3 regions of the Laceyella putida genome follow, and region 1 is predicted to be linked to each of the others. Evidence: riboswitches for the same ligand, from Rfam matches in the RefSeq annotation. Region 1 holds a riboswitch; each other region holds the start of a gene.
What was found. A riboswitch is a leader RNA that binds a small molecule or an ion and turns the genes downstream of it on or off. The one in region 1 is predicted to bind S-adenosylmethionine.
Positions count from the first base shown of each region.

Region 2: linked by a shared signal. The riboswitch ahead of ACFQNG_RS12740 (sugar ABC transporter substrate-binding protein) and the one ahead of ACFQNG_RS02445 (methionine ABC transporter ATP-binding protein) in region 1 are both predicted to bind S-adenosylmethionine.
Region 3: linked by a shared signal. The riboswitch ahead of ACFQNG_RS05800 (aminotransferase class I/II-fold pyridoxal phosphate-dependent enzyme) and the one ahead of ACFQNG_RS02445 (methionine ABC transporter ATP-binding protein) in region 1 are both predicted to bind S-adenosylmethionine.

Region 1 covers NZ_JBHTBW010000006.1:148,256-155,284, forward strand. Annotated here, with positions in the region: partial or broken gene ACFQNG_RS02430 (MFS transporter) at 97-1,207, shown strand; gene ACFQNG_RS02435 (MetQ/NlpA family ABC transporter substrate-binding protein) at 1,355-2,146, opposite strand; gene ACFQNG_RS02440 (methionine ABC transporter permease) at 2,296-2,952, opposite strand; gene ACFQNG_RS02445 (methionine ABC transporter ATP-binding protein) at 2,946-3,905, opposite strand; SAM riboswitch class I at 3,996-4,105, opposite strand; gene ACFQNG_RS02450 (sugar transferase) at 4,673-5,314, opposite strand; gene ACFQNG_RS02455 (SDR family oxidoreductase) at 5,537-6,475, opposite strand.
Region 2 covers NZ_JBHTBW010000041.1:1,181-8,209, forward strand. Annotated here, with positions in the region: gene ACFQNG_RS12730 (ABC transporter permease) at 1-341, opposite strand, end outside; gene ACFQNG_RS12735 (sugar ABC transporter ATP-binding protein) at 322-1,824, opposite strand; gene ACFQNG_RS12740 (sugar ABC transporter substrate-binding protein) at 1,821-2,948, opposite strand; SAM riboswitch class I at 3,084-3,240, opposite strand; gene ACFQNG_RS12745 (peptide ABC transporter substrate-binding protein) at 3,756-5,402, shown strand; gene ACFQNG_RS12750 (phosphotransferase) at 6,252-7,029, shown strand, end outside.
Region 3 covers NZ_JBHTBW010000015.1:79,855-86,883, forward strand. Annotated here, with positions in the region: gene dcd (dCTP deaminase) at 1-272, opposite strand, end outside; gene ACFQNG_RS05795 (aminotransferase class I/II-fold pyridoxal phosphate-dependent enzyme) at 658-1,818, opposite strand; gene ACFQNG_RS05800 (aminotransferase class I/II-fold pyridoxal phosphate-dependent enzyme) at 1,977-3,113, opposite strand; SAM riboswitch class I at 3,200-3,311, opposite strand; gene ACFQNG_RS05805 (ornithine--oxo-acid transaminase) at 3,500-4,693, shown strand; gene ACFQNG_RS05810 (helix-hairpin-helix domain-containing protein) at 4,800-5,435, opposite strand; gene leuS (leucine--tRNA ligase) at 5,646-7,029, opposite strand, start outside.

The DNA.
Region 1 (7,029 bases):
GGCGGATGATGAGCGGTCCGAAAAACTGAAACACGCAAGAAAAAAGAGAGCACATCCTGAACGGCATCATGCCGAAACACAGAAGGGGGTTTTCGGATGACCGCGAAGAAAAGCAATTTAAACCTTGTGCTTATCGGCCTTTCGCTGGGAATATTTATCGCTTCGATCGACAACACGGTTGTCGGCAACCATTGTCGCCGATCTCGGGGGACTCGAACAATTTGTATGGGTTACTTCCGCATACATGGTCACTGAGATGGCAGGCATGCCGATTTTTGGAAAGTTATCTGACATGTACGGACGGAAACGGTTTTTCATATTTGGACTCGCTTTGTTTTTGCTCGGTTCGATTTTGTGCGGAACGGCGCAAAATATTGTGCAATTGAGCATTTACCGCGCCATCCAGGGAATGGGTGGCGGAGCGTTGGTACCCATCGCCTTCACCATCCTTTTCGATATTTTCCCACCGGAAAAAAGAGGGAAAATGTCGGGGATATTTGGAGCGATCTTCGGCCTCTCCAGTTTGTTTGGTCCGTTGCTTGGCGCCTATATCACCGATAATCTTGATTGGCGTTGGATTTTCTACATTAATTTGCCACTGGGGACCATCGCACTGGCATTCATCATTTTCAGCTATAAAGAGTCACTTGAGCACACCAGACAAAAGATCGACTGGGCAGGGGTATTTACCCTGGTGCCAGCTGTAGTTTGCCTTATGTTCGCCCTTGAGCTGGGCGGAAATAAATACGATTGGGATTCGGGTGTCATCCTGGGCTTATTTGCCGGGTTCGTCCTGTTCACTATCCTGTTCTTCATTGCGGAAGCAAAAGCACAAGAGCCCATCATCTCATTCCAGATGTTTAAAGTCCGTCTGTTCTCCACCAGTACGGCTGTGGGGATTTTCTCTGGGGCCGCCTTTATCGCCGCTACCATGTATATCCCTCTGTTCGTGCAAGGGGTAACGGGTGGAACAGCCACTAACTCTGGCTTGATTCTATTGCCCATGATGCTCGGAACAGTTGTGGGCGCGCAAGCTGGCGGTTTTTTATCAACGAAAACCAATTATCGCAGTATTGTTTCCGGTGCGCTGCTCATTTTCGTCGTGGGAGTATTCCTGCTGGGTACCCTGACGACAGAGACTCCTAAATATATGTTAACCATCTACATGATTCTGGTCGGGATTGGACTTGGTCCAACCTTCTCGGTCGACAAAGCGAAACCCGACGGCGTAAAGAAACCACACCCTGCTGGATAAGCCGCATCATGAACAAGAAATGGGTCCCCTCTTGGGACTCGTTTTTTATTAACAAAGAGCCACACACCGACTCATATCGCGATGTGTGGCTCTTCTGCATTAGAATGCGGGCACGACGGCTCCGTTATATTTTTTGTTGATGAAGTCTTTCACTTTTGGGGAAGTGAGTGCTTTGGCCAACTTTTGAATGCGCGGATCGTTTTCTTTCCCTTTTTTCACGGCCAACACGTTCACGTATGGAGACTCTTTGTCCTCAATGAACAGCGCATCCTTGAGCGGATTCAACTTCGCTTGCAAGGCATAGTTGGTATTGATCACAGCGATGTCCACTTGATCCAGCATGCGGGGCAAAGTTGCTGATTCCAACAGCTTAAATTGCAGGTTTTTGGGATTTTCTTTGATGTTTTTCAGCGTTTTATCCCCTACACGATTGTCCAGCTTGATCAGCTTGTTTTGATCCAACAGAAGCAAGACCCGGGTGATTTCGCTGGTTGCGTTCGGCAGGGCGACAGTGGCCCCGTTTTTCAGTTCGCTTACGCTTTTGATTTTGCGGGAGTAAGCGCCCATCGGTTCGATGTGCACACCCACCACTTTCACCAAATGATAGCCTTTTTCTTTATTGGTTGCTTCCATCCATGGAACATGTTGGAAGAAGTTGGCGTCAATTTGGCCTTCTTCCACGCTTTTGTTTGGCAATACATAATCTTGGAACGCTTGGATTTTCAATTCAACCCCTTGCTTTTCCAGTTCAGGCTGCACAAACTTGAGAATCTCTTCATGAGGTACTGGTGATGCCCCAACCGTCAATACTGCCGACTCTTCTTTTTGGCCGCAACCCACGCCAACCGCGGCGACCAACGCGACCAAACCAGCCGCGATCCATTTTTTTATTTTCACCTAGATTTCCTCCTTTATTTTGCATCCATTTCAAAATAATTTGATTGGATTAGGTGATTTTACAGCGAACCGCTCAGGAGACCCGCTGCAAGCGTTCCCTTCCCAAGCGGTTGAACCGCTGATAAATCCCTTTCCAATGCCCTTTATCGTTTGTCTAACCGACGGACCAACCAATCGCCAAGCATTTGGATGATCTGCACCATGACGATCAGCACCAAACCACACACATACAACATCCCATCGTTAAACGATTGGAAACCGTAGCGGAAGGCCGCGTCACCCAATCCGCCGCCGCCCACGATCCCGGCCATCGCCGAAAAACTGATCAGGGACACGCAGGTTACCGTCAAACCGGAGACAATGGCCGGCAACGCTTCCGGCAACAATACTTTCCATACAATGTTGAAGCGGGAAGCTCCCATCGCCTGGGCCGCTTCAATCACCCCACGGTCAATCTCGCGCAAGGCGGTCTCCACCATCCTGGCGTAAAAAGGTGCCGCGCCGGCAATCAAAGGAACGGTTGCCGCGGTAGGCCCAAGCGTGGTGCCCACCAAGAATTCCGCGACCGGGAATAAGAAGAGTACGAGGACAATAAACGGTACCGCGCGGAATATGTTCACAATCGTTCCCAAAATTCGTTGCACCCAAACACTTTCCCAAAAATAACCCCGGTCCGTGATGGTGAGCAACACGCCGAGCGGGATGCCCAAGAGTGCCGTAAATAGTGTGGATATGCCCACCATGTATAGCGTTTCACCGGTTGCTTGCCACACTTGATTCCAATCGATGCTGGTCAACATGGGGCCTCACCTCCACTGAGCTGGTTTCGCACAGCTTGAACCTGTTCCGCCGTGCCGACCACTTTGACGCGCACACGGTCATCCTGAGCCCCTGTAATCGCTCCACTGATGATGCTAAAGTGAATCCCTTGCTCTCTGGCCAGTTTCCCCAACTTGACCACTTCACTCGGATTTAGCTCAATGATCTCGCCTGACGCATCATCCGTCTCCGCAAACAGCTCTTGAACAAACTTTTTTGTCAGCGAATGCTTCGGTTGGCTAAAGATGGCCTCAACCGTTCCCGATTCCACCACTTGGCCATTTTCCATTACCGCCATCTTATTGCAAATCTGGCGCACCACACTCATCTCGTGTGTAATCAACACCAGGGTAATCCCCATCTCGCGATGGATTTCCTTCAGCAACTGCAAGATGGAAGCGGTCGTCTCCGGATCGAGTGCCGATGTGGCTTCATCGCACAACAGGATATCGGGTTGATTGGCTAAAGCCCGGGCGATCCCGACCCGTTGCTTTTGCCCCCCGCTCAACTGGGACGGATATGCCTCGGCCCGTTCGGCCAATCCCACTCTTTGCAACAGCTCGTCCACACGCTGGCGAATCTCTTCTTTTGGCACCCCGGCAATCTCCAGCGGAAACGCCACATTTTCCCGTACCGTCCGCGACCAGAGCAAATGAAAATGTTGAAAAATCATGCCGATCTTCAACCTCGCCTTGCGCAATTCCCTTTCCGCCAGATTGGAAATTTCCTTCCCATCCACCACGACCTTGCCGGTTGTCGGTGATTCCAGCCCATTGATCAAACGCAGCAGTGTCGATTTACCAGCTCCGCTATATCCAACAATGCCGAAGATGTCGCCCCGGTCAACCGTCAGTGTCACACCATCCAGTGCCGTCACGGCCGGGCCCTTGTCACGCGCCGGATATGTTTTGCTTACCTTTTCAATCTGAATCATCGGGATTCACCACCTTTTTTAGAGAAATAAAAAATCCCTTCGGCTCTGAAGATGGCTAAGAAGGGATACGTCTTTATCGGACACACCTTTCTCTCATCTGCCAGAACGAATCTCTGCAGGACTTGGCACCTTTCTGTTGTCAGATCAGATGGTTGCCGAGGGTTCATCGGGCCTGTTCCCTACCCCTCTCTCGATAAGAGAATGTTGCTTTATTCAGTTAATAACATTTCAAAACAACTATCGAGATATAAATTAACATATAAAAACCAACTATGTCAATAAATATTTACAATTGGTATATTTTAAAAGTGCCGATGGCATGGCTTGGCGGGTTTGCGACCATCGGTACCCTGCTTTGGAGAGCAGTAACGGTCACCTTTGTTACAAACCACCCCCTTCGCTTCACATATTTATCACATTTTTACCACGAGATTACATTTAGATAACAAAACGATCACTTCCCACTAAAACCCCTGGCGCTGGCGTATAATAAGGATACATCCTCAATTTGAACCGATGGAGGTGCCCAACATGGAATACACGGTTGTCGGAAAATCGTTTTGGATCGGAGTGTTAAACGCTTCATGTTTAAGTGTCCCGTTGTGGCTTCTCTTTTACTTCGCCCTTAAGCTGATTTTCTAATGAAACCACGTCGTTGGTGCACCTAATCGCAATGGAATCTGAGCTGACTTTGGGAGCGATAAGCTCATTTGTATAAAAAACGGGTGACTTTTGCCGTCGAAAAGCAAAGGCCACCCGTTTCTGCATTAGCGAGCTCCATTTCCGGAAATCACGATCCAAACCGTTTTAAACAGAATCTGCAAATCCATCTTAAACGATTGATTTCTGATATATTCCATGTCCAGTTCCAACTTCTCAGCAGGGGTTGCTTCATAACCGCCGTTCACTTGCGCCCAACCGGTCAACCCGGGTTTCACCATCAGGCGCTTTTTGAATCCGGGAATCTCCTTGTCAAATTGCTCGGTGAACATCGGACGTTCCGGACGCGGGCCAATCAGGCTCATGTCTCCGCGCAGGATATTGATCAACTGCGGCAGTTCATCAATCCGGGTTTTGCGGATAAACTGACCTACGCGAGTCACGCGCGGATCATTTTTGGCTGCCCACTGCGGTCCATTTTTTTCTGCATCGGTGCGCATCGAACGCAACTTGATGATGTTAAACGTTTTGCCGTTTAAGCCAACCCGCTCCTGTTTATAGAAGATTGGACCCGGCGATTCCAATTTGATCGCAATTGCCGTCAAGATCAGCACTGGTAGGGTAAAGAGCAACAACCCGATGGAGAAAAGAATTTCAAATGCACGCTTAAACACCAAATAGAAAGAGGTTGTTTGAGCTTTTCCAGAGAATGCGCGCGAATTGCTCTCGTAGGCCATTTTTGAACTCATCCGCAATCCACTCCTGCTGTATATGGTATCGAAATCACAATTATTTTTCAGCTATCAACTAACTTTACAAAAATGACAGTAACATTACAGCAATGTTTCAAACCGATTACTGTAACCAAGTATACTGTAATCTTTCTGCATTGACAATAGCCGAATTGTGAAAAATGAGATCCCCGCGGCCTCATTTTTATGCATGGGGTATTGCGGCTTCTTCCTTATTGTTTACTGTTCTTTGTCCATTTTACGATATTCATCTTGGTAATATTCGTAGGTTTTGCGTAATCCTTCCGCCAAACTTACCTTTGGTTCCCAAGCGAGCACACGGCACACTTTTTCGTTGTTGAAGTAACTGTGCTTAATATCGCCCGCCCGGTCTGGACCATAATTCACCTCATGTTTCACTCCGGATATGTCATCAAAGAGGCGAATCACTTCATTGAGCGAAGTGCTTACGCCCGTTCCCACATTCAGCACTTCGCCGTCCCCCTTCTCGATCGCGTTGATGTTGGCCCGCGCGATATCCTCCACGTAGATGTAGTCGCGCGTTTGTTCCCCATCGCCAAAGATGGTGAGCGGCTCGCGCTTCAGCACCTTATCGATAAAGATGGAGATCACGCCCCCCTCGCCGCGTGGATCCTGGCGCAACCCATATACGTTGGCATAACGCAAAATCGTGTATTTCAACCCATACAGATGATGATAAACCGACAGATAGTGCTCCACAGTATACTTGGAGATGCCGTAACCGGACAATGGGCCAATCGGATGCTTTTCATCGACGGGCAGATAAGCCGGCGTTCCGTACACCGCGGCCGATGAAGCGTAAACCACCTTCTTCACCCCCGCTTTGCGGCACCCCTCCAGCAGATTGATGGAACCCAAAATGTTGATCTTGGCATCGAGGGCCGGATTTTCCACAGATGTATTCACATGGATTTGGGCCGCTTGGTGAATGACGACTTCCGGCCGCTCTTGTTCCAATACGGCATGCAAATCCGCGCTTGTGATATCCACGTTATAAAAAACGGCTTCTGCGTTTACTTGATTCTCTTTTCCGGAAGAAAGATTATCCACAATCACAACTTGATCGCCACGCGCAATCAACTGATCAACGATATGAGAGCCGATAAATCCAGCTCCCCCTGTCACTAACACTTTCATCGGATGGACCCCTCTCTTGAGTAGACTAAGTTTGCTGACAAAGTGGCCCTGGAGTCGATTTTTTGAGTCTGCGTTCCATGGTCGCCTCAGTAGGAAATAGCTCCCAGTAACGAAGCTTTCACCCACAGGGTACCGGCAAAAATCTTCCTCCTCTAGGGCTATCCTGAATAGACTCTATGTAGGTCTGGTTCTTCTGGAAGCCATTTCAAATCGATTTTTAAGCAACTGAGAAGAGATTGAAGCTCCAAAACCTTTTTCCCTTTCGCAAAACCCGTGACGAGGCGTCTCCCGGGAAAAGGTTTCCCGCCATCCACTCCTTTTGAAATAACCTCTAGATTATCTTACCAACAGAAGATGGAAGAAGCAAAGGTAGCAACTGGATGGCCGTTCCGAACTCGGAAGTCCGGAAAATCCGCATCATGGAGTGTCCATCCCGCTTCTTGCCACATTTTCCCCAACTTCGGCCAATGATCACTCATCATTTTCTTCTGGGACGACAAGCCTTGGACAAAATTGAGGAATATTTGAACAAAGGTACGGAACATTATATAATG
Region 2 (7,029 bases), on a different contig from region 1:
AGAGGGACAAGGATGGCCGCCCATGTTTCCTGCCGGTACCAGACCAGCACGATCGCACTGGTGACGGTGGCGAGGCTGGCAGTTGAGCCGACGGACAGGTCAAACCCACCCACAATCAGGGAGAGGGTGATTCCGATGGAGAGCAAAGTGATGATGGAGATCGACCGCAAGATATCGGTGAAATTTTGATAAGTTAAAAACTTCTCGTTCGTTAAGCTGAAGACCAGGATTGTCAATAAGATCACCAGCAGCGTTCCATATCGGTGCAAAAAAGAGGCCGCCAGTCCGGTGGTTTGTTTTCCGTTTTTGAGTGTTTTCCGTTTATTGAGCGCTTGTTCCATAATAACCTCCTGTCGCTGCATGCATCAATTTTTCCATCGTCGCCTCTTCGTTTTTCCATTCGGAAACGAACTGCCCATGGTCCATGACGAGTATGCGGTCCGCGATGGTCAACAACTCGGAAAATTCACTGGTGAAGTAAATAATTCCCTTCCCTTGGCGGGCCAGTTCGCGGATCAGTTGAAAGACGTCTTCCTTGGCCCCGATATCGATGCCTTTGGTGGGTTCATCAAAAATAACCAAGTGGCTGTGGGTGTCCAGCCATTTGCCAATGGATACTTTCTGTTGATTTCCTCCGCTTAGCCGCCGCACCGAATGGAAGGGGGAGGGGGTTTTTATGCCCAAGCGCTCAATCAACCCTTCAGCGAACAAGATTTCTTTCCGCCGGTTAATCCAACCCTTGGGAGAAAGTTTTCGGATGCTGGGAAGTGTCAAATTTTGTACGACGGGGAAATCAACCAAAACGCCTTCTTTTCTCCGTTCTTCGGGAATCAAACAGATGCCCGCCCGAATCGCTTGTTGCGGATTTTGAATCGGGTGGGAGGTTCCCTTGATCGTCCACGTCCCGTCATGGGGGTCCGCCCCAAACAAAGCGCGGGCCGTTTCTGTTTTGCCTGCTCCAACCAGTCCCGCAATGCCCACGATTTCCCCTTCATAGACAGTGAGAGAGAGCGTTTGGCCGGTTGAGTGAACATGAAATTGGTTGATTTCCGCTAAGGGTTTGCCCAACTTTTTGTGTGGCGTGGCGGAGGAAGGAGAGAACGTTTTGCCGAGCATTGCGCGAATCATCTCTTCGTGTTCCATTTCGCTCGTGTTTTGGGTCGTGATGACCTTGCCGTCGCGCAGGATGGTCAACCGATCGGAAATGGTTTTGATTTCGTTTAAGCGGTGGGAAATGTAGACGATGCCGACACCGCGGTCCGTCAGTCGGCGGATGACTTGAAAGAGTGTGGCTGTTTCCACTTCACTCAAAGGCGCCGTCGGTTCGTCCAATATCAGGAACTTGACCTGACCGGCAATCGCCCGGGCGATCAGAATCATCTGCTTTTCGGCCAAGGTGCAGGATGAGACTAATTTGTCCACAGCCAAATGGATGCCCACTTCCGAAAGGAGTGTTCGGGCCGTTTGTTTTCTCTTTTTCCAAGAAAAGAAGGAAGGGCCGTGCAGGCATTCGTCGATCGTTACATTTTCGGCCACGGAAAGGGTGGGGATGAGAGCGGTGTCCACCTCCTGCACCACGATGCTGATCCCTTCCCGCTTGGCGTCCATGGGTGAGCGGATGTCCAGGTCACGCTCACCCAATCGAATCGATCCGTGATCTTTTTGAATGTCGCCTGACAGGATCTTCACCAACGTGCTTTTCCCGGCCCCGTTAACCCCGATGAGGGCGTGGACTTCCCCGGGTTGAACCGAGAAGTCCACTTGGTGCAAGACGGGATGGTTATGAAATGATTTGGAGATTTGCTTTAATGTTAATGCCGTCATTTTTTATTCGCCTCTGTCAATTTTTTCATCCATGGGGAAGTTCCGGCATCGGATTGCCCCCATCCGTTTATCACCTTGCCAATATCCTTCATGGAAACTTTCCGATCGGTGGGCAACCATCTTTTTTCCACCAAATGGGGTTGGATGCTGTACACTTGCGGTGTCGATTCACCGGCGATTTTTTGGTAAAGGAATCGAACCTGAAGCCGACCCACTTCTGCTGGGTCCGTCGCGGCGGTGGCCACCCAAGGGCTGTTGAGACTTTGCATGAATTGCAAATCTTCGTCGCTGAGATCAATGCCGTATACCTTGATTTCCGTTCGCCCCGCTTGTTGAATGGCGCGGGTCGCCCCTTTGGCAAACTCGTCCCAAGGCGCAAACACCGCGTCAATATCCCCTTTGTTGGGGTATTTTTTTAAAATTGCCTCCATTTGAGATTGCGTGTCCAGGGCCGTGTTGGAACTGGCGTTTCCGAAACGGGCCACTTCCTTGATATGGGGATACCGTTTTTGAAAAGCTTCATAGATCACATTGCGGCGTTCCATCGGTGCAAAACCCCCCACCCAGATATACACGATCTCTCCTTTTCCGTTTAAATCTTGGGTCATGGTGCGCAGGGAGTTCCAAGCTAGGCTGTAATCATCTTGGTCGATCACGGTGACGCCCGGAATGTCCAGATCACTGTCAAAGGAAACAACCGGAATTCCGGCGGCCACCGCTTTTTTTACACTGGGCGCCAACGCGTCTGCTCGGCCATGGTCCAAGAGGATGCCATCCACTTTCTGGTTTACGGCGGTGTCAACATATGAGGCCATTTTCGACAGGTCATTGTCGGCGTTATATACTTGTACTTCTCCGCCGAACGCCTTGACTTGTTCGGTGACACCCGCTATATATTGCGAAGAAAACGTGCCGATGGATAATTGAGTGATGGCCGCGATCTTTAACGGCTTGTTAACCTTGTTAGGAATCTCGCCAGAGGCGGCCGCAGGGGATGTCGACTTTATCTGTCCCGCAGGATGGTTGTTTTTTTGCCGGGCGACGCGATCTTGCTCATTGGCGCAGCCGGCCACCAGGAGCGCAGCCGTCATCAGAATGATCAAAAATGACTTGAAACTATTCATGAAAAATCCTCCTCCTTTTTTTCCCATTTACTGAATGATGGGAAAATGAATGATGTTCTTTTTATTGCGCATGAGGGGGAGGTTGGCATAAAAAAGAGCCCCTTCAATCAGAGGCTCGGAACACGATTTCCTTGCCTCTTATCTCGCAAAACAAACGTTTTTGCAGGATTTAGCACCGTGCCTTGCGCGGCTGTTCACCGCGGCCCCTTACGGAGTGCCCCATTTCACAATGGTATTACAGTCGGTTGCTGGGCTTCATCGGGCCATTCCCTCCACCTTCTCGCAATAAGAGACTTCAACGTATGCAATTGTTTAAATCAATTAATCCGATAAATAATAACGGATATTATTTATTAGTGAAATGATAATGCCTGCAAATTAAAATGTCAATGACCTTTGCCTGTTCCCGTGACAAGGAAAAGGTTCCTGTTCGTCCAACCATCACTTCACTGGTTGCCGACTTGGCGCGGCGGCCCCCGTCTTTACCCAACGCGGAGACTTTCCCTATGGCCTGCTCCGAGGGGAGGGAGAAAATGAAAAAAGCCTATATTCTTATAACGTGATCGTTATGAAGATAGGCTGTTTGTTTTTGGGGACCGCTTGATTATGGGCAGGTCCCCGTTTGTCAGGAATGATCTTACTTGATTTGTTAATATTATTTTCATTTTATTAATAAATACTTAATTATCCATGTTTTTATCATAAATTGGTATAACAAAATTACTTTACTTTATTGTGTTGAATGAATAAAATCAAATATATTCATTTATCGGTATAATTATTCACTTTGTTTCGAAGGAGGAAATCATGCGGATAAAGGGCTTTTTAACCATCTTTGTTGTCATGTTGGCCATGTCTTTATTAACTTCCTGTAGCATTCCGTGGATCGATTCCCAAGAGGGCCCTTCCGAAAACAAAATATTGCGCATTACTGAAAGCAATCAGATTTCCAGCTTGGACAGCGCCAAGTATGTGGATATCGTTTCTTGGAACGTCTTGTACAACGTGAATGAAGGATTGATGCGACTGGGACCGAACAATCGCCTCGTCAACGGAATGGCCGAAGAGGTGAAGATCAGCCCGGACAAAAAAACGTACACGTTCAAATTGCGTGATGACGCTGAATGGAGTGACGAAGAGCCGGTGACGGCGCATGATTTTGAATACGCCTGGAAGCGGGCGTTAGACCCGAAAACCAAATCGGAGTACGCCTATATTCTTTATCCCATCGCCGGTGCGGAGGAATACAACAAAGGCACCGGATCGGCAAGTCAAGTGAAAGTGAAGGCGCTTGATGAAAAAACGCTGGAGGTGCGGTTGAAACAACCGGAACACCACTTTTTGAGCTTGACCACGCAATCCACCTATTTTCCGCTACGAAAAGACATTGTGGAAAAGTATAAGGATGAGTACACAAAAACCCCGGACAAAATGGTTTATAACGGTCCGTTCATCATCCAATCCATCACGCCGACACAAGTGACTTTGGTCAAAAATGAAACCTATTGGGACCGGGATACCGTTCAGCTTCAACAGGTTGACGTGGTCGTCCAGGCGGAAACGTCCAAAAGGATCAATCTGTACAATGCCGGAGAGGCTGACACGACCAAAATCGATTCCGAGTTTGTTTACGCCTATAAGCAAACCAAGGATTATACTAACCTGGAATTGGCTTCTTCCCAATATTTGCTGATGAACGAAACCAAATCATTTTTCAAGAATGCGAATATCCGGCGCGCGATCAGCTTGGCGGTCGACCGCAACGAAATCGTGGAAACCGTATTGAAAGATGGATCCAAACCGGCAGGGGCGTTGATTCCGCCCGCCATGACAGAAGGGGCCCAATCTTTCCGCAAGCTTGCCGGCGGGGAGATTGTCAAGCACGATACGGCCTTGGCCCAGGCGTATTTCAATAAAGGCTTGAAGGAATTGGGCTTGTCCCGCCCGCCGGATTCCATTGTCATGCTTTGTTTTAACGATCAGCGGAGCAATGTGGCCATTTCCATCAAAGAGCAATTGAAAGAAAAGTTGGGGTTGGAGATCAAGTTGAATGCCCTTCCCCGGAAAAACAAAGTGGCTTATGAACTGAAAGGCGAGTTTGACATGACCATGTCCAGCTGGTTCGCCGATTACAGCGATCCGATTGGCTTCTTGGAAATATGGACAGCCAACTCCAAGCTGAACTATATGAAATTTAAAAACCCGACTTTTGACCAACTGATCAAAAAGGCCAAATCAACCACGTCGCAAAAAGAGAAGACAGACACGATGATTCAAGCGGAAAAACTTCTTGTCGGCACGGGTTCGGGCCAACAGGCGGCGATTGTTCCCCTGTACTATGAAGTGAACTCCTTTTTGCAAAAACCGTATGTGAAGAATCTGCATCGCCATCCGTATGGGGCGGAATATGACCTCAAATGGGCATCCATCGGCGACAAAGCAGAAAGCCAATAGCGACATGATGGGCAAGCCAGTTTCTCAGTTTGACTTGAGAGACTGGCTTTATATATGGTCGCCGCTTAACGGGTTTATGATTTCTGCATCATCTTTTCTTGCGATGTGTTCATCCTTTCAGCCGGGTTGACCAAGCGGGCGTTCCCCATAAAAACACTTGCGACCAGAGCGATACAGATAAAGATCACCCCGACTGAGAACACATGGTTTAAGGCATGGCTAAATACGTTTTGAAGCCCGAGTAGCACTTCAGGAGGCAGGGAAGCGCGTGCACTGGAATCCAGAAGCACCTGCGGATCGGTGAAATGCTGCAGCCGGTCCGCAGGATAGGACTAATGCGTCAAGGCAGGCAAACTCTCTTGCGCTTTTCGGTACGGCTGTTGATCCGCATAACCCTTCGGACTTGAAACATCATCACCTCCCGGGTTTCCGTGTTTGCAGGCTGTTGGAAGCGACATTAAAAATATAAGGGAGATCGCAAAAAAAGAATAGACTTTTTCTTTCCTTTGAGTTATTCTGATGATAAAGTCTGCCCCCGAAGCCTGTGTGCTTCGTTTTTTCATTTTCACGTAAAAAAGCCGGAAAATCCTGTCACAGGATCAACGGCTTTTTTTGATAAACGAATGTATTTGTTATCCTTGGTCTGATGGAGATGATCGATATGGGCGAAGGACGTCGGAACCAACCATCATCCTATTTTTATAGCAGGGGTCTTTTATGTTCATCGCGCCTGTTTTGTCCGAATTTTCGGTGATCAATCGCCGCCTTGCCGCTTCTGCAAAACGGCCGCAATCATCTCTTTCGCGCGGTCTGGGAATGGAGAACGATCTGATCAAGAGGAGGAAGCAAATGAACCAACGAATTCGTGAAGATATTTTTCAACGGGTGGAAGAACTTTTTGCCAAAGAGATCGCTGATTTTGAAACAGTCCATCGGGGTCTTCTCAATCTCAAATGGATTGTCACTTTTGATGATCGCACAACCGTGTTTGTCAAACAGTACCATCCGGCGCGCTACAGCGGCAAACTGTCGTTTGTCAAAACTGCGCTCTCCATTCAGGAAGCCGTTCAAAAACAAGGTATTCGATGTCCGAAGATTCACTCGTTTGATGGAGGGTATTTAATGACATCCAGTCAAGGCGAAGTCTTTACCGTCTTGGAGACCATGAGCGGAAGCAACGTGCCGCCGGGTCAGGCGGGCCATGGGCAAATGTTTTCACTGGGCCGAGAGTTGGGGAAATTGCATCAGGCGTTAAGCGCCATTCCACCCACTCCCCTTTATTGGACGCCCGATAAGGCGCGCATCCGGAAAAAATGGGAAAACCAAATGTCCCTTGCCTTGAAACAGCATCCATCGGCCCGTGTCATCTGTATGCTTCATAAGCAGAAAGAGATATTGGACACGCTCGATTTCTCACTGTTTGAGGAATGCCGGAAGGGCTGGGCCCATTGGGACATGCATATGGACAATGTTCTGTTTGAAGGGGGGCATGTTTCGGCCATCCTTGACTTCGATCGCATGCGATATGTGTATCCCGATCTGGATGTTGCACGGGCGGTGTTGTCAGGTTGTTTCAGCGCAGCAGATGGGATGAATGGAGAGACGGTCACCGCTTTTCTTAACGGGT
Region 3 (7,029 bases), on a different contig from region 1:
GAGCGGGCCAGGGCAAACGAATTCGGCGGAATGATGCACACATCCCCTTGAAAATCCATAAACGAATCGGAACTGATCGCTTTAGGATCGATAACCGAGTTTAAGGCATTATGAAAGATTTTATATTCATCCGCCACCCGGAGGTCATATCCATAACTGGACAAGCCAAAGCTGACGGCTTCCCCTTTTCCCACATTGCGATCAATAAATGGCTCGATCATCTTATATTCCATAGCCATTTTGCGAATCCATTTATCCGATTTGATGGTCATCTTCAGTAACTCCTTCTCTGAACTAGATATTCCTTTATCATTGTACATAAATCAACTAAAAAGAAAAATGCCCCCAACTGAAAGGAGGCAATCGACAGGCTAACTAAGTGGCCCCGGAGTCGATTTTTGAGTCTTCGTTCCTTGGTCGCTTATCGGTAAGTAACTCCGTCGCCGAACTTTGGCGCTGCAACAACCACTTTCGTTGTCGCTATCGCTCCGTTGCCCGCTTTCTTCCTTCGTTCGGCACTCCGCTTGATTAACAGCTCCCAGTCACTTCGCTTTCAAAAATCTTACTCCTTTTGGGTTTATCATGATCTTGCATGTCCTCAACTGAAAGGAGGCATCCGTCTGCTCATTTTGTCTATGTAGGCCATCGATCCGCATTTTATTTGCCCACGGCAATCGTTAAGCGAGATTCGAGCGCCTGCGCCAAATCTTCAATCAAATCGTCGGCGCTTTCCAAACCGACCGACAGGCGCAACAACCCGTCAGTGATTCCATGCTTTTGCCGAACTTCTGGCGGCATGGAAGCGTGGGACATCAGCGCGGGATAAGATAAGATGCTTTCAACTGCGCCCAGGCTGACCGCCACGATCGGCAACTTGACATGATCCAACAGCTGGCGCACCCGTTCTTTGCTGCCCAGGTCAAAAGATAGGACCGCTCCGTGCCCGCTGGCTTGCGCATCTTGCAAATAGTGGCCTTCATGGGACGGCAACCCGGTGTAGTACACCCGCTCCACACCCGGATGCTGTTGCAGCCACAAGGCGACTTTTTCCGCGCTTCGCGTAGACAACTCCATCCGCGCTTTCAGCGTTTTGATCCCTCTCAGCACCAACCAGGCATCATGCACACCCAGAATCGCCCCGAATGAGTTTTGCAACAATGACAATTCTTCTGCCAAGTCTTCATCTTTGACCACAACCAATCCCGCGATCACATCGCTGTGCCCCGCAATGAATTTCGTCGCGCTATGGATGACGATATCCACACCCAAACTGAACGGGCGTTGGAAATACGGGGTAAGGAAGGTGTTGTCCACAATCGTGCGGAAACCATGCGCTTGGGCGATGTTGACAATCCCTCTGATGTCCGTCACCTTGAGCAACGGATTGGATGGCGTCTCGATATAGATCGCTTTGGTATGGGGCTGGATGGCCTGAACCACTTGTTCCAGATCCGTTGTGTCCACAAAGCTCGTTTCAATGCCCATCCGCTCAAACACCTTGGTCAGCACGCGGTAGGTGCCGCCGTACACGTCTTGGGAGACAATCAGGTGGTCACCGCGCGAGAAGAGAAGAAAAACCGTTGAGATGGCCGCCATGCCAGAGGCGAAAGCAAAGCCTTTACACCCTCCTTCCAGCTGGGCGATGGTCTCTTCGAGCGCTTTGCGGGTGGGATTGCCCGAACGGGCGTAATCAAATTCTCCCGGTTGATCGATCGAAAATTGATGAAAGGTCGACGCTTGGTACATAGGGATGCTGGCCGCTCCCGTATATGGATCAATCTCATTTCCATTGTGCAACAGTTTGGTTTCAAATCTCATCTCATCCTCATCCTTTCATATAAGTCCTTCTTAGCGAGCGTAATTTGCGAGGTTAGAAGGACTATACTCCGCTTGGCAGAGTTTCCTCTCCTCTTCTTAACGAGCGTATTTGCGGGGTTGACGGAGTTTCCTCTCCTCTTTTAGGCGACTCCGCCCAATCACCCCACTTGTGCCAATGCTTGCGCCAAATCGGCAATCAAGTCTTCTCCATGTTCAATTCCCACGGACAAACGCAACAATCGGTCACATACGCCCACTTTCTCCCTGATCTCGACCGGAATATCGGCATGGGTTTGCGTCGCCGGATAAGTGATCAAACTCTCCACTCCACCAAGACTTTCGGCAAAAGTGATAATCTTCAAAGAGTTGAGAACTGGTTGCACCCACTCTTTTCGTTTCAAGCGGAATGACAACATACCACCATAACCATCCGCTTGCGCATCAAGCAAGGTTTTGCTCCGCACATCCAATGCCGGATAAAACACAGTTTCAATGGCGGGATGGTTATGCAAAAACGCCGCAATCGCCTGCGCGTTGGCTTGATGTTGCCTCATGCGAAGCGCCAGGGTTTTCATCCCCCTCATCAACAACCAACAGTCCAAGGGTCCCAAGACCGCGCCAATCGCCTTTTGCAAAAAGGCAACCTGCTCCGTAAGCGCTTCGCCTTTGGTTACGATCAAGCCCGCCAAAACGTCGTTATGCCCGCCCAAATACTTGGTCGCGCTATGAAACACGATATCGGCGCCCAAGGTAAGGGGTCGTTGCAAAAAAGGCGTCATAAACGTGTTGTCAACAATGGTTAATAACCCGTGGGCCTTGGCCAGCTTGCATACCGCCTCAATATCCGTCACGCACATCAGCGGATTGGTTGGCGATTCTATGAAAATCGCTTTGGTATTCGGCTGAATGGCCCGCCGAATGTCCTCTAACTCACGCAAATCCACATAAGTGAAGGAACACCCGTACCGTGTCATCACTTTTTCAAACAAGCGATACGTCCCGCCATAAAGATCGAAGGAAACGATCAAATGGTCGCCTTGACCAAACAGTCCCATCAAGGTGTGAATCGCCGCCATCCCCGAACTGCAGGCAAACCCACCATCGCCTTCTTCCAATTGGGCCACGCTTTCCTCCAAGACTTCCCTTGTCGGGTTGGAAGCACGTGCATAATCATACCCCGTGCTTACGCCATCAACATGTTCATAGGCCGTCGAAAAATAAATAGGAAAGTTCACCGCTCCTGTTTTTCGTTCCCTTTTGTTTCCCATTTGCGCCAACTTTGTTTCTATTCTCATCGGTGCTTCCTCCCCTGTATGGCAATCTTAAATAAAAAACCTCTTCTCGATAAGAGAAGAGGTTCTTCTGGCTGAGCGACCATCTTCTCTTATCTCTCAGAACTTCCGTTCTGCAGGAATTGGCACCTTCCGGTGAAACATGCTCACCGAGGTTGCCGGGCTTCATCGGGCCAGTCCCTCCACCGCTCTTGATAAGAGAATAAATATTCATATTTTCACGATTCCATTGTTTTTCAGCAATCTTAAGTTGATTATACCTACTCATTTTCTATTCGTCAAGCGTGTTATTTATACGGGTAAGTGAAATAGTATACATTTCATTGATTTCGCTCTCTTTATTCCCTAAAATGAGGTTGATTGGCAAATTAAAAGGGGGTTCACCATCCATGTCTAAAAACAAAGCATTGATCGAGCTTACGGATAAATTTGGAGCGAAGAACTATCATCCACTGCCGATCGTGATTTCCAAAGCGGAGGGAGTATGGGTGGAAGATGCGGATGGCAATCGTTACATGGATATGTTAAGCGCTTACTCCGCACTCAACCACGGTCACCGTCATCCGCGCCTCATTCAAGCCCTGAAGGATCAAGCGGATAAAGTCACGCTCACTTCCCGCGCCTTCCACAATGATCAATTGGGAGCGTTCTATGAAAAAGTGGCAGAACTGACCGGCAAAGAAATGGTCCTCCCGATGAACACTGGCGCGGAAGCGGTTGAAACAGCCATTAAAGCGGCGCGCCGCTGGGCATACAATGTGAAAAAGATCGCTGACAACCAAGCGGAAATCATCGTATGTGAAGACAACTTCCACGGACGCACCATCACCGCCGTCTCCCTGTCTTCCAACGATGAATACAAGCGTGGTTTCGGTCCTCTCACCCCAGGGTTTAAAGTGATTCCTTATGGCGATCTGGAAGCGCTTAAAGCAGCGATCACCCCAAACACGGCCGCCTTCATGTTGGAGCCGATCCAAGGGGAAGCAGGCGTGATTGTCCCTCCAGAAGGTTTCTTGAGCGAAGCGCGTGAAATCTGTCGGGAGAACAATGTCCTCTTTATCGCCGATGAGATCCAAACCGGCTTCGGACGGACGGGACAACTCTTCGCCTGTGATTGGGAAGGCGTGAAGCCTGACATGTATATCATGGGTAAAGCTCTGGGTGGCGGAGTCATGCCTATTTCCGCTGTCGCCGCCGACAAAGAAATCATGGGTGTTTTTGAACCGGGTTCGCACGGCTCCACCTTTGGCGGTAACCCGCTCGCTTGCGCCGTGGCCATTGCCGCATTGGATGTGTTGTTAGAAGAAGAGCTCCCGACCCGTTCCCGCGAATTGGGCGAGTACTTTATCAACGAGCTGCGCAAAATAGAGAACCCCATCATCAAAGAAGTGCGCGGAAAAGGCCTCTTCATCGGCATGGAATTGCATGAAGCGGCGCGTCCATACTGTGAAGCCCTGATGCAAGAAGGACTTCTCTGCAAAGAAACGCATGACAACACGATCCGCTTTGCGCCACCACTCACCATCACGCAAGCAGAATTGGATCTCGCATTGGAAAAAGTGCGCAAAATCATTGCAAAATAAGCCTGTCCCACTTTATTCATGCGGATCTTGAAAGAAATGGGAGCGCTTGATGAAAAACAGTTCATCGACCTGCACTTGGCGACTCAGGATAACCTGGGTCGCTTTTTCAATTCAGCACGATTTGCTCACGAAACTTCTCCACCGTCTTCTCGCCAATGCCAGGAACTTGCGCGATCTCCTCCACCGACCGGAACGGACCATGTTCCTCACGATAGCGAACAATGGCCTCCGCTTTGCTTGGCCCGATCCCATTTAACTGGTCCAATTCTTCCGCGGTCGCCGTATTCACATTGATTTTCCCGCCGGACGTCTCTGATGCGGCTACACCCCCTCCGGGAAATGATGCCGGTTCCTCCCCTTGTTTCGGGATATACAACACCATCCCATCTCGAAGCGGCTCCGCCAAATTCACCTTGCTCAAGTCCGCCTCCTCTCTCGCTCCACCCGCGCGCTTAAGCGCCTCATAAACCCTCGCCTCTCCGGCAAAATGATAAATTCCCGGCTTATGCACCGCTCCCTTCACATCAATGATCACTTCTTGCTTGTCGATTTCTGGCTGTTTGTCCACTTCCGTTGCCGGCGTCTTCTCCGATGGCGCATTCGCTTGAGCCTGATATTCCATCCATCCCGCTTCTTCCGGCCGATCCTCCTGTCCAAACAGCCAGACCGTCCCACCCACCAGCAACACTCCGCCCAGAGCCAAAGCCAACCATTTCTCCCTGGGCGTCCAACCCCAATGCACCATGAAACCTCACACTCCGACATGATTTTCCAATTAATACCACTATACCTTTTCTCCCCCCATTCAAACAAGAGGAAATTCAATTTCTTCGACAAACCTGTTGCATGATTGCGGTTAACGCCTATTGTTCACTCGTCGGTAGTCCAGGGTCAGAAAACAAAAAGGCTCCACCCCTGTACCTGGGGTAGAGCCTTCCTCCGGCAAACCCGATCAGTTCGCCACGATATTCACCAGTTTACCCGGCACCACAATCACCTTGCGCACCGTTTTTCCTTCAATCAGCGCCTGAATGCGCTCTGTTGCCAACGCTTGTTTCTCCACTTCCTCACGGGTGGCTTGGGTGGCGACAACCAATTTATCTCTGACTTTCCCATTGATCTGCACCGCTATTTCCACTTCATCCAACACCAACGCTTGCTCATCATGGACAGGCCAGCTGACGCGATGCACGCTGCCTTCTTTCCCCATCCATTGCCACAGTTCTTCCGTCACGTGTGGCACAAACGGCGCCAGCAAGACAACCAGGGTTTCCAGCGCTTCCTTCAACACGGCGCGATCCGCATGCTCTGGATAACTGTACAACCCATTGACCAATTCCATGATCGCGCTGATGGCCGTGTTAAAGTGGCTGCGTTCCCCGATTTCGCCCGTTACCTTTTTGATGGTCTGATGCAGCAGGCGACGCAACTCTTTCGCTTCTCCGCTCAATTCTCCACCTGGCGCGATGTCTTGCGTGAACAACGCTTCATGCTGGGCGATCAGCCGCCATACGCGGTTGATGAATCGATAGCTGCCTTCGACCCCCGCATCGCTCCATTCCAAATCGCGGTCCGGCGGTGCCGCAAACAAGATGAAGAGCCGCGCCGTATCCGCGCCGTACTTTTCAATGATCTCCAACGGGCTCACCACATTGCCTTTGGACTTCGACATCTTGAAGCCGTCTTTCAAGACCATCCCTTGTGTCAACAAGCTTTTGAATGGCTCATCCACATGAACCAATCCCGCATCATACAAGACTTTGGTAAAGAAGCGGGAATAGAGCAAATGCAGAACCGCGTGTTCAATCCCGCCGATGTACTCATCCACAGGCAACCATTTCGCCGCTTTTTCCGGCGAGAAAGGCATGTTCTCATTCTTCGCATCGGTATAGCGCATAAAGTACCATGAAGAATCAACAAACGTATCCATGGTATCCGTTTCACGGCGCGCCGGTTTGCCACAGCTGGGGCACGTGGTATGCACAAATGTATCCGAAGTGGTCAACGGATTGCGTTTCCCGTCAAACACCACATCTTCCGGCAAAATGACGGGCAACTGCTCTTTGGGAACCGGAACAGTGCCGCACGCATCACAATAAATGATCGGGATCGGCGTACCCCAATACCGTTGGCGGGAGATGAGCCAGTCACGCAACCGGTAGGTCGTCGTCCAACCGCCTTGGTTCCGCTCTTCCAAGTGCTGGGCGATCGCCTTTAACGCTTGCCGGTTTGGCATACCGTCAAATTCCCCCGAGCCGACCAACACCCCGTCTTCGGTAAAAGCTTCCGCCAATGGCTCAGCCAGCGCTTCACCTTCCACCGGTTGAATCACGGTC